Regions from separate parts of the Roseateles sp. GW823-FHT07B05 genome, predicted to be linked through region 3. Evidence: predicted binding sites of a transcription regulator. Region 3 holds the regulator's gene; each other region holds the start of a gene.
What was found. The regulator FNR, encoded in region 3, switches genes on or off when oxygen is low (the NO sensors DNR and NnrR bind a similar motif). The targets are predictions, from matches to a motif close to TTGATNNNNATCAA.
Positions count from the first base shown of each region.

Region 1: a site for FNR is predicted at 1,836-1,849, ahead of AC1Q7O_RS10985 (TraR/DksA family transcriptional regulator). Genes of this name have one in related genera too.
Region 2: a site for FNR is predicted at 1,936-1,949, ahead of AC1Q7O_RS02040 (oxygen-binding di-iron domain-containing protein). Genes of this name have one in related genera too.

Region 1 covers NZ_JBXAGX010000004.1:165,851-169,115, forward strand. Annotated here, with positions in the region: gene AC1Q7O_RS10970 (substrate-binding periplasmic protein) at 1-154, shown strand, start outside; gene AC1Q7O_RS10975 (IMPACT family protein) at 164-769, shown strand; gene queA (tRNA preQ1(34) S-adenosylmethionine ribosyltransferase-isomerase QueA) at 721-1,767, opposite strand; gene AC1Q7O_RS10985 (TraR/DksA family transcriptional regulator) at 1,895-2,266, shown strand; gene AC1Q7O_RS10990 (hypothetical protein) at 2,287-2,655, shown strand; gene AC1Q7O_RS10995 (substrate-binding periplasmic protein) at 2,746-3,265, shown strand, end outside.
Region 2 covers NZ_JBXAGX010000001.1:526,989-530,253, reverse strand. Annotated here, with positions in the region: gene AC1Q7O_RS02045 (M56 family metallopeptidase) at 1-1,067, shown strand, start outside; gene AC1Q7O_RS02040 (oxygen-binding di-iron domain-containing protein) at 1,095-1,874, opposite strand; gene AC1Q7O_RS02035 (DEAD/DEAH box helicase) at 2,014-3,265, shown strand, end outside.
Region 3 covers NZ_JBXAGX010000001.1:1,025,107-1,028,371, forward strand. Annotated here, with positions in the region: gene AC1Q7O_RS04210 (sigma 54-interacting transcriptional regulator) at 1-263, shown strand, start outside; gene AC1Q7O_RS04215 (BON domain-containing protein) at 452-787, shown strand; gene fnr (fumarate/nitrate reduction transcriptional regulator Fnr) at 1,143-1,895, opposite strand; gene hemN (oxygen-independent coproporphyrinogen III oxidase) at 2,003-3,265, shown strand, end outside.

The DNA of each region.
Region 1 (3,265 bases), on a different contig from region 3:
GGGCATGGCCATGAGCCTGACCATGCCGGAAAGCGACCGCCAGCGTCTGACGCAGGCACTGGCCGCCATGCGGCAGGACGGCACGCTGCAGACGCTGGTGATGCGCCATTTCGGCGAGTACGGCGCGCGCATGATGCTGCCGCGCGGCGAGTGACGGAACCCCATGCCGCTGACCCTGGCCGCCCCTGCGCGGCATGAGCTGATCGTCAAGAAGAGCCGTTTCCTCGGCTGCGTGGAGCCCTGCGCCGACCGCGCCGCGGCGCTGGCCCGCGTGGCGCAGCTGCGCGCCGAGCACCCGGGCGCCGCCCATGTCTGCTGGGCGCTGCTGGCCGGCGGCCATTCCGCCGCCAATGACGACGGCGAGCCCGGCGGCACCGCCGGCCGGCCCATGCTGGACGTGCTGCGCCACCAGGGGCTGGAGGGCGTGCTGGCCACGGCCGTACGCTACTGGGGCGGCGTGAAGCTGGGCGCCGGCGGGCTGGTGCGGGCCTACACGGACTGCATCGCCCAGGCGCTGCTGACGGCCGACAAGATCGAGCGCGTCGCCCAGGCCGAGCTGGGCTGCGAGCTGCCCTACGAGCTGGAGGGGCGGCTGCGCCGGCTCGTCGAGCAGCACGGCGCACAGCTGCTGGACGTGCGGCACGAGGCGCGCGTGCACATGCGCTTCGCGCTACCGGTCACGGCACGGCCGGCGTTCGTCGCGGCCGTCGATGAGGCTGCTCAGGGCCGCGTCGGCTGGGTGCGCGACAGCAGCATCGCGTCGCCGTAGCTGAAGAAGCGGTAGCGCTCGGCGATGGCATGGCGGTACAGCGCCATGACCTGCGCATGCCCGGCCAGCGCGCTGACCAGCATCATCAGCGTGCTCCTGGGCAGGTGGAAGTTGGTGACGAGCCGGTCGACGACGCGGAACTCGAAGCCCGGCGTGATGAAGATGTCGGTCTCGCGGGCGCCGGCCTGCAGCGTGCCGCCACGGGCGGCGGACTCCAGCGCGCGCAGCGTCGTCGTGCCCACGGCCACCACCCGGCCGCCGCGCGCGCGGCAGGCGGCGACGGCGTCCACCGTGGCCGGCGGCACGTCGAACCATTCGCTGTGCATCTTGTGGTCGGCCAGCTTGTCGACGCGCACCGGCTGGAAGGTGCCGGCGCCGACGTGCAGCGTCACGTGCGCGCGTTCGACGCCGCGCTCGGCCAGGCGGGCCAACAGGGCCTCGTCGAAATGCAGCGCCGCGGTCGGTGCGGCAACGGCGCCGGGCTCCTTGGCGAACACGGTCTGGTAGCGGCGTTCGTCATCGGCGCTGTCGGCATGCTCGATGTAGGGCGGCAGCGGCACATGGCCGTGAGCCTCCAGCAGCGCGAACGGGTCGCCGGCAAAGCGCAGGTGGAACAGACCGTTGTCGGGCCCGCAGCGGCCCAGCACCTCGGCGTCGAAGGCGTCGGCGAAGCGCACGCGGCTGCCGGGCTTGGGGCTCTTGCTGGCGCGCAGGTGCATCCACACCTCCTGCGTGCCGGGCAGCACGCGCTCCACCAGCGCCTCGACGTTGCCGCCGGTGGCCTTCACGCCATACAGCCGCGCCTTGATGACGCGCGTGTTGTTGAACACCAGCAGGTCGCCCGGCGACAGCAGCGCGGGCAGCTCGCGGAACACGCGGTCCACGGGCTCGGGGCCGGTGGCGTCGAGCAGGCGCGACGCGGTGCGCTCGGCGGCGGGGTGCTGGGCAATCAGCTCGGGAGGGAGATCGAAATCGAAGTCGGCGACCGTGTGGGACATGCGCTTGAGGGCCGGACGGACCCGTGCCAAACCAGTGGCGGGAGGCGGATTCTCCCATCGCCACCTTCTTGATGCAGCGCAATGCGGCGCCGCGGGCAGGCTGCCAGCATGGGTGCCAGGAGGTTCCATGACCACTGCCCTCACCCCCGGCCAGCATGCCCTGCTGGAGACCGAGTTGACCCTGGCACGCCAGCGCGTGCGCGCCTCGCTGCAGGCCCAGCGCGAAGGCGTCGACCGCATCACCCATGCCGCCGCACTGCTGGCCGACGACCCGCACGACCGGCGCGAGCACGACGCCGACCGCACGCTGGACCAGGCCCGCGACGACCACCTGCTGGCCGAGCTGGACGCCCTCGACGACGCGCTGCTGCGCCTGAAGACGCCCGGCTACGGCCGCTGCATCGACTGCGCCGCCGTCATTCCCTTCGACCGGTTGCAACGCCAGCCGCAGGCACTGCGCTGCGTCGACTGCCAGGCCGCCGCCGAAACCACCCGCTGACATTCCCCAGGAGATCCCGCATGTTCCACGCCGTCGTCCATCTCGACCACCACCACGCCCAGGTGCTGCATTTCGATGCCCACCAGGTGCACGCCGCGCGCATCGAGGCGCATGAGCGGCACGCGCACGGCGATGACACGCGCAGCGTGCAGGCGCTGTTCGCCGCGCTGTGCCAAGCACTGCAGGACACGCCCGAGGTGCTGATGACGGGCTCGCACGTCGTGCTGGGCCAGTTCCGCCACTACGTGGAGGCACACCGGCCGCAGCTGGCGCCGCACATCGCCGACTACCGCCCCGCGGCCGAGTTGAGCCAGGGCCAGCTGCTGGCGCTGGCCCGCCAGTTCTTCCGCGCCCACGACCGCATGGCCGGCGTGCCGACGCCGGGCTGACCCCGGCCGCGCGGCGCGGCGCGGGAAATCGCACACCCGGCCCGCGGCGCTGCAAAGGCTTGTCATGCGGGCGACCTAGACTCGGCCGCCGTGAAACGCCGCTCCTGCCTCGCGCTGACCGCCCTGCTCGCCGCGCCGCTCGCCATCGCGGCGGCCGACGACGCGGTGCTGCAGGGCTTCACGGAGAACCTGCCGCCGCTGAACTACCAGGACGACGGCGGCGCCCAGGGCTTCAGCGTCGAGCTGCTGCGCCTGATGGCCGCCGGCGCCGGACTGCGGCTGGCCCTGCAGGTGCTGCCCTGGCAGCGCGCCCTGCAGGCCGCCGAGGCCAGCGCCGGCAGCCTGCTGTTCTCGCTGACCCGCACGCCCGAGCGCGAGGCGCAGTTCCAGTGGGTCGGACCCATCGCGCAACGCCGCATCCTGCTGTATCGCCTCGCCAGCCGCAGCGACCTGGCCATGACCCAGCTCGCCGAGCTGGGCGCCGCGCGCATCGGCGTCGTGCGCGACTCGGCGGCAGACCGGCAGCTGCAGGCCGCCGGCCTGAGGCCCGGCCTGCAGCTGGAGCAGGGGCTGGACGACGCGACCAACGTGCGCAAGCTGCTGGCCGGCC
Region 2 (3,265 bases), 500 kb from region 3:
GCCCGGCCACCGAGCCGTTGCGCCTGGTGTGGCAGGCCGCGGGCGCGGCCCAGCCGCTGGCAGCACCCGCCCTGCCCGCGCCGCCGGCCGGCGCGGCCTCGGCCTGGCTGGCGCTGTGGCTGCTGGGCACGGCCGGCGTGCTGCTGGGGCAGGCGTGGCGGCAGGGGCGCCTGGCCCGGCTGGGTGCCCGGCTGCCCGCTGGCAGCAGCCCGGCCCTCGTCGGCCTGCTGCGCCCGCGCGTGGCCTTGCCGGCGGATTTCGAGCAACGCTTCCCGCCCGCACAGCGCCATCTGATCCTGGCCCACGAGCGCGTGCACCTCGAACGGCTGGACAACCTCTGGAACCTGCTCGCCTGCGTGCTGGCGGCGCTGCATTGGTGGAACCCGCTGGCCTGGTGGGCGCTGCGCCGCTTCCGGGCCGACCAGGAGCTGGCCTGCGACGCCGCCGTGCTCGCCGCCCACCCGGCAGCACGGGCCGACTACACGCAGGCGCTGCTCGCCGCCCACGACCTTCACCACCTCGGCGCGCCGCTGGCCAGCCGCTGGGGCACGACCCATCCGCTCGTTGAAAGGATTGCCATGCTGAACCATCCCCGCCGACTCACGCGCTCCGGCGCTGCCGCGCTGGCCGCGGGCCTGCTGGCGATGGCCGGCGTGGCCTACGCGGCGCAAGGCGAGGCGCCCGCGGCCGAGGGGCCGCTGGTGGAACTGAAGCTGGAGTTGAGCTACCGCACCGGCAACGCCGAGAACCGCAAGACCGAGTCGGCCAAGACGACCTTGCGCGTCCACCTCGGCGAACGCGCGCTGCTGATGCTCAACGGCCGCCCCGGCGCACCGGCGCCCGACCAGGTGGCCGTGGCCATCGTGGCGCACGACCTGGGCGACGACAAGATCGATCTGCGCGCCGAAGTGAGCAAGGGCGACCCGCTGAGCGTCGTCTCACGCCCTCGCCTCATCACCCGCAACGGCATCAAGGCGCTGATCGAACAAGGCCGCGAGGACCCGGTCGCCAGCGAGCACCTGTCGCTGAGCATCACGCCGACGCTGCTGGCCGACGCAAAACCCTGAATGCCGGCCCGCCGCCGCGGGCGAGCGTCAGCCCGGCACCCGGTAGTTCGCCGCGCCGAACAGGTCCACGCCGCATTCCAGCTGCTCCGCCCAGGCGATGAACTCCTGCACGGCGGCGCCCACCATGGGCGCGCCGTGCTGCGGCGCGATCATGCGGATGTCCAGCTGCCGCACCATCGCCGCCCACAGACGCAGCACCTTGTTGCTGACCATGTAGCGGCGGTGGAAGCCCTCCATGCGCGGGATGTGCGCGGCCAGCGACGTGACCGGCTGCTCCGGGTTCAGGCTCACGCCCATGGAGGCGCCCAGGTCGCCCGAGAACAGGATGCGGCTGACCGGGTCGTAGAACTGGAAGTTGCCCTCGGCGTGCAGGAAGTGCGCCGGCAGCGCCCACAGCTCGAAGCGGTCCGCCCCCGTGCCCAGCCGCAGCCGCTCGCCGGCATCCGGCAGGCCGACGATGCGGCCCGTCGTCTTGCCGGGCTTGCAGAAGTGCGGCGCGAAGCGCTCCCACACGCGCGAGATGTAGACCGGCGCGTCGGTGGCCGTCATCCAGCGGTCCAGCGACGCGATGATGTCCGGGTCGGCATGCGAGGCCAGGATGGCCGCCAGCTTGTGCGGCGGGAAGAAGGCCGACATGCCCAGGTACAGCTCGTGATACGCGATGTTGCCGCCGGGGTCGAGGATGGCGCCGGTGTCGCCGTTGACGAGCAGGAACTGGTTGGACTGCACGGCGTCGCCGCCCTCGTCGCCCAGCCGCGCGAACATGACGCAGACATGCCGGTCCTGGCGGAACAACTCGATGGACATCGTGGCAACCCGATGAAGTGATGGTGGCTGCGCAGGCTAACCGCGCGACGCGTGGCGGGTCTTGAGCGGGATCAAGGCGGCGCCCAATGCTGTATGCATTTACAGTTACACCCTTTCTGCTTCCGAGTTTCCTGTTGCCATGAGCCTCGCCGACATCCGCGCGGCGCTGGGCGCCGAGCTGTCGGCCACGCCCGAGTACTACGACTTCAAGGTGCTGCACGCCGAGCGTGACGGCACGCTGTGGCGCGTGACGCTGGAGCCCGGCTATGTGTTCGCCGAAGGGCAGCGGCCGGGCGCCGCGTCGGCCCAGGCGCTGCTGGACGACAGCCTGGACGGCGCAGCCGCCTGGTGGGGCAGCCCGGCCAAGGGCGGCGCCAGCGTGCTGGCCGTCGTTGCCGAGAACGACGAGCTGGTGCTGCAGAACGCCAGCAGCCCGCCGCCGCCGGCCGGGCACCTGATCCGGATCTACCCCACGCGCTTCCTGAACGCCGTCGCCGATGCCTGGTGGGACACGCCCTGGGCAGAAACCGCGCTGGCCTGCCTGCCGGACCTGTCCGCGCCCCAGCCGCTGCGCGGCGGCACGCCGCTGACCGGCGAGCCCTTCCGCTGGCTGCGCCCGGCGCAACGGGCGGCGCTGGCGCTGAGCGGCTTCAGCAGCGGCTTTCTGTGGGGGCCGCCGGGCACTGGCAAGACGACGACGCTGGGCGTGCTGCTGGCCGAGTACCTGGAGCGCCACCCGGCCGCGCGCGTGCTGCTGCTGTCCACCACCAACCAAGCGGTGGACCTGGCGACGCTGGCCGTCGACAAGGCGCTGCACAAGGGCCGCCGCGAGCCCCTGCGCGGTGCCGTGCAGCGCCTGGGCACGCGCTTCGACGCCGCCGCCTACGCAGGGCGCGAGCACCTCATCCCGACGCAGGACCGCGACCTCATCGCCCGACTGGCGCGCGCCGAGGCGGCCCGCCCCGCCGCGCGCGACGCGCACGCGCTGAAGGCCTGGGCTGACCGCGTGGCCGATCTGCGCGACCAGCTGCGCGCCTCGTCGCTGCAGGTGCTGCGGCGCTGCCGTCTCGCCAGCATGACGACCACGCGCGCCGCCTTCACGCTGAAGACGCTGCGCGAGCTGTCACCCGACGGCGAGCCGCCGTTCGACCTGCTGGTGTTCGACGAGGCCAGCCAGGTGAGCCTGGCGCATGCGCTGGTGCTGATGCCGCTGGGCCGCGCGCGGCTGTTCGCGGGCGACCCGCAGCAGCTGTCGCCGGTGCAGCGCAGCGAGGACCGGCTGGCCCGGCGCTGGCTGGGCCGGTCGGCGTTCGCGGAGATGCCCCGGCGCGCGCCGTCGGTGGCGCTGCTGGACGAACAGTCGCGCATGGCGCCGCCGGTGGGCGAACTGG
Region 3 (3,265 bases):
AGCGGGCGCTGCAGATGCCGTCGGCCGAGGTGCTGAACTACCAGCAGGCCAAGCAGCGCTTCGAGCGCGACTACCTGAACCGCTTGCTCAGGCTGACCTCCGGCCATGTCGCCGAGGCCGCGCGGCTGGCCGACCGCAACCGCAGCGAGTTCTACCGGCTGATGCAGAAGCACGGGCTGGACCCGCAGCTGTTCCGCGACGACCCCCAAGATGCGGCGTCGGATTTCAGCGACAGCAAAAGGTCCGGTGAATCAGGCACTTAGCCCGCGCGGCGCCGGGCCTGTCGCCAGGCGGCGACAGAATCGCCCGCCTGGCCGTGCCAACCCGGCTCGCAAGAGAGTCAAGTGGTTGATATGAAAGGAGAAGTCGGGGCTGGCACGGCTGTTGCGCTGAGGGTGTCGTGGTGCCGATCCGGTGCCGCGTTTTATCCACGCATCCTCAGGAGATACGCATGCAACACGCTTCCACCTTTGCCCGCCTGCTGACCGCCACCCTGACGGCGACGGCCCTGTCCACCGCCTTCGCCGCCGACCCGGCCCCGGCGCCCGCCGGTCAGGCGCCGCAGGCCCAGCCTGCGGACGCCGCCGCTGTTGCCGCCCAGGCCGCGGCCGTGCTGCAGCAGGACAAGGACCTGCAGACCCTGCCGCTGACCGTCAGCAGCACCGACAGCGGCGTCGTCATCGTGAAGGGCGCGGCCCCCAGCGCCGAACTGGCCCAGAAGGCCATCAAGCTCGTCGCCGCCGTCCCCGGCGTGAAGGAAGTGCGCAACGAGATCAAGGTCGGCTGACCTCACCGCTCGTGACTTCAAGGCCCCGCGCACGCCGCGGGGCTTTTTCTTTTTTGCATTGGGGCCGAGCGCCGGGCCTGCCATGGGCCAGAGGCCCATGGCGTTCCGTAGGCACAAGCAGTCCGCAGGGACTGCTTGTGTCCGACTCCACCCCGCAAGCCGGCCCCCTTGGGCGATGTGCGAGCGGGGCCACCCCCGCGATCATCGCCGTCCCCTCGGGGGCTGAGGCCGGACACGACAAGTCCTCAGGACTTGTCGTGCCTGCCGAAGGGCAGCCGCTCCGTCGGCTGCGCGGTCTGCAAGACCGCCCGGGCTTGCCCGCGTTCAGCGGCAAGCGCGGGCGAGGGGCCTCAACTCAACACCGGCTGTTGTTGACGAGCGCCTGCAGCCCCGCCTGGTTCAGGATGCGCAGCTGCCGCTGCTTCACCTCCATCAGCCCCTCGTCCTGGAAGCGCGAGAACGTGCGGCTCACGGTCTCCAGCTTCAGGCCCAGGTAGCTGCCGATCTCCTCGCGCGTCATGCGCAGCACGAGGCTGGACGCCGAGAACCCGCGCGCCTGCAACCGCTGCGTCAGGTTCAGCAGGAAGGCGGCCAGCCGCTCCTCCGCGCGCATGTTGCCCAGCAGCAGCATGACGCCGTGATCGCGCACGATCTCGCGGCTCATGATCTTGTGGAACTGGTGCTGCAGCACCGTGAACTCGCGCGACAGGTCTTCCAGCTGCGCGTAGGGGATGACGCAGACCGACGAGTCCTCCAGCGCGACGGCGTCGCAGTGGTGGTGGTCGCTGCTGATGCCGTCCAGCCCCAGCAGCTCGCCGGCCATCTGGAAGCCGGTCACCTGATCGCGGCCGTCCTCGCTGCCCACGCAGGTCTTGAAGAAGCCGGTGCGCACCGCGTACAGCGCCTCGAAGCGCTCGCCGTTGCGGAACAGGTGGTCGCCCCGTGCCACCGAGCGGCGCTTGGCGACCAGGCCGTCCAGCTGCTGCAGCTCGCCCGAATTCAGGCCAACGGGCAGGCACAGCTCGCGCAGGTTGCAGCTGGCGCAGGCGACCTTCAGCGGCTCGATGGCGGGCAGTGTCGACGGTTCGGATGCGGGCGACGCGCGCATCGGGCAGGGTTGGGTCGTCAGCATGTGGGGCATTCTTCGCCAGGCGACCCGCCCCGGCCTTGACCTGCGTCAAGGCCGGGGCGGGGCTGGCTCGGCAAAGTGGCGACATGGCTGCTGTGACCGATCGTCCTCCCCAACTCGAACTTGAGCTTGCCGACCTGCTGCGCCGACACGACGTGGCCGGACCGCGCTACACGTCCTACCCGACGGCGGACCGCTTCGTCGAGGCCCACCAGGGTGCGCAACACCTGCAGGCGCTGCGACAGCGCGGCACGGTGCAGCCGCTGTCGGTGTACGTGCACATCCCGTTCTGCGAGCAGCTCTGCTACTACTGCGCCTGCAACAAGATCATCACCAAGCACCACGACCGTGCCGCGCCCTACCTGGCCGCGCTGGGCCGTGAGGTGGACCTGGTGGCCGATGCGCTCGCCGCCGGGGCCGGTGGCATCGCGCCGGTGTCGCAGCTGCACCTGGGCGGCGGCTCGCCCACCTTCCTGTCCGACGCCGAGCTGGGCGAGCTGATGGAGATGCTGCGGCGCCGCTTCAAGCTGCTGCCGGGCGCCGAGCTGTCCATCGAGGTGGACCCGCGCACGGTGGACCTGGCCCGGCTGGCCCACCTGCGGCTGCTGGGCTTCAACCGGCTGTCGTTCGGCGTGCAGGACTTCGACGCCGCCGTGCAGAAGGCCGTTCACCGCGTGCAGCCGCTGGAGCAGGTGGCCGCGCTGATGCAGCACGCCCGCGAACTGGGCTTCTCGTCCACCAACGTGGACTTGATCTACGGCCTGCCGCTGCAGACGCCCGCCAGCTTCGCCCGCACCATCGCGCAGGTGGCCGAGCTGCGGCCCGACCGCATCGCGATGTATGCCTACGCCCACCTGCCGCAGCGCTTCAAGCCACAGCGCCGCATCGTCGCCGAGCTGCTGCCGCCCGCGGGCGACAAGCTGGCCATGCTGTCGGGTGCCATCAGCGCGCTGCTGGGCGAGGGCTACACCTACATCGGTATGGACCACTTCGCGCTGCCGGACGACCCGCTGGCCATCGCCAAGCGCCAGGGCCTGCTGCACCGCGGCTTCCAGGGCTACTCGACGCAGCCCGACTGCGACCTCGTGGGCCTGGGCGTCTCTGCCATCAGCCGCGTGGGGGCCTCCTACGCGCAGAACGCCAAGACGCTGGCCGAGTACGAGGATGCGCTGAACCAGCAGCAGCTGCCTGTGCAGCGCGGCCTGGCGCTGACGCGTGACGACCTGCTGCGCCGTGCCGTCATCATGGCGCTGATGTGCCAGGGGCGCGTGGAGTACGAGTCCATCGCGGCGTCCTACCTCGTCGACGTGCCGACCTACTTCGAGCCCGAGCTGGCGCGGCTGACGCAG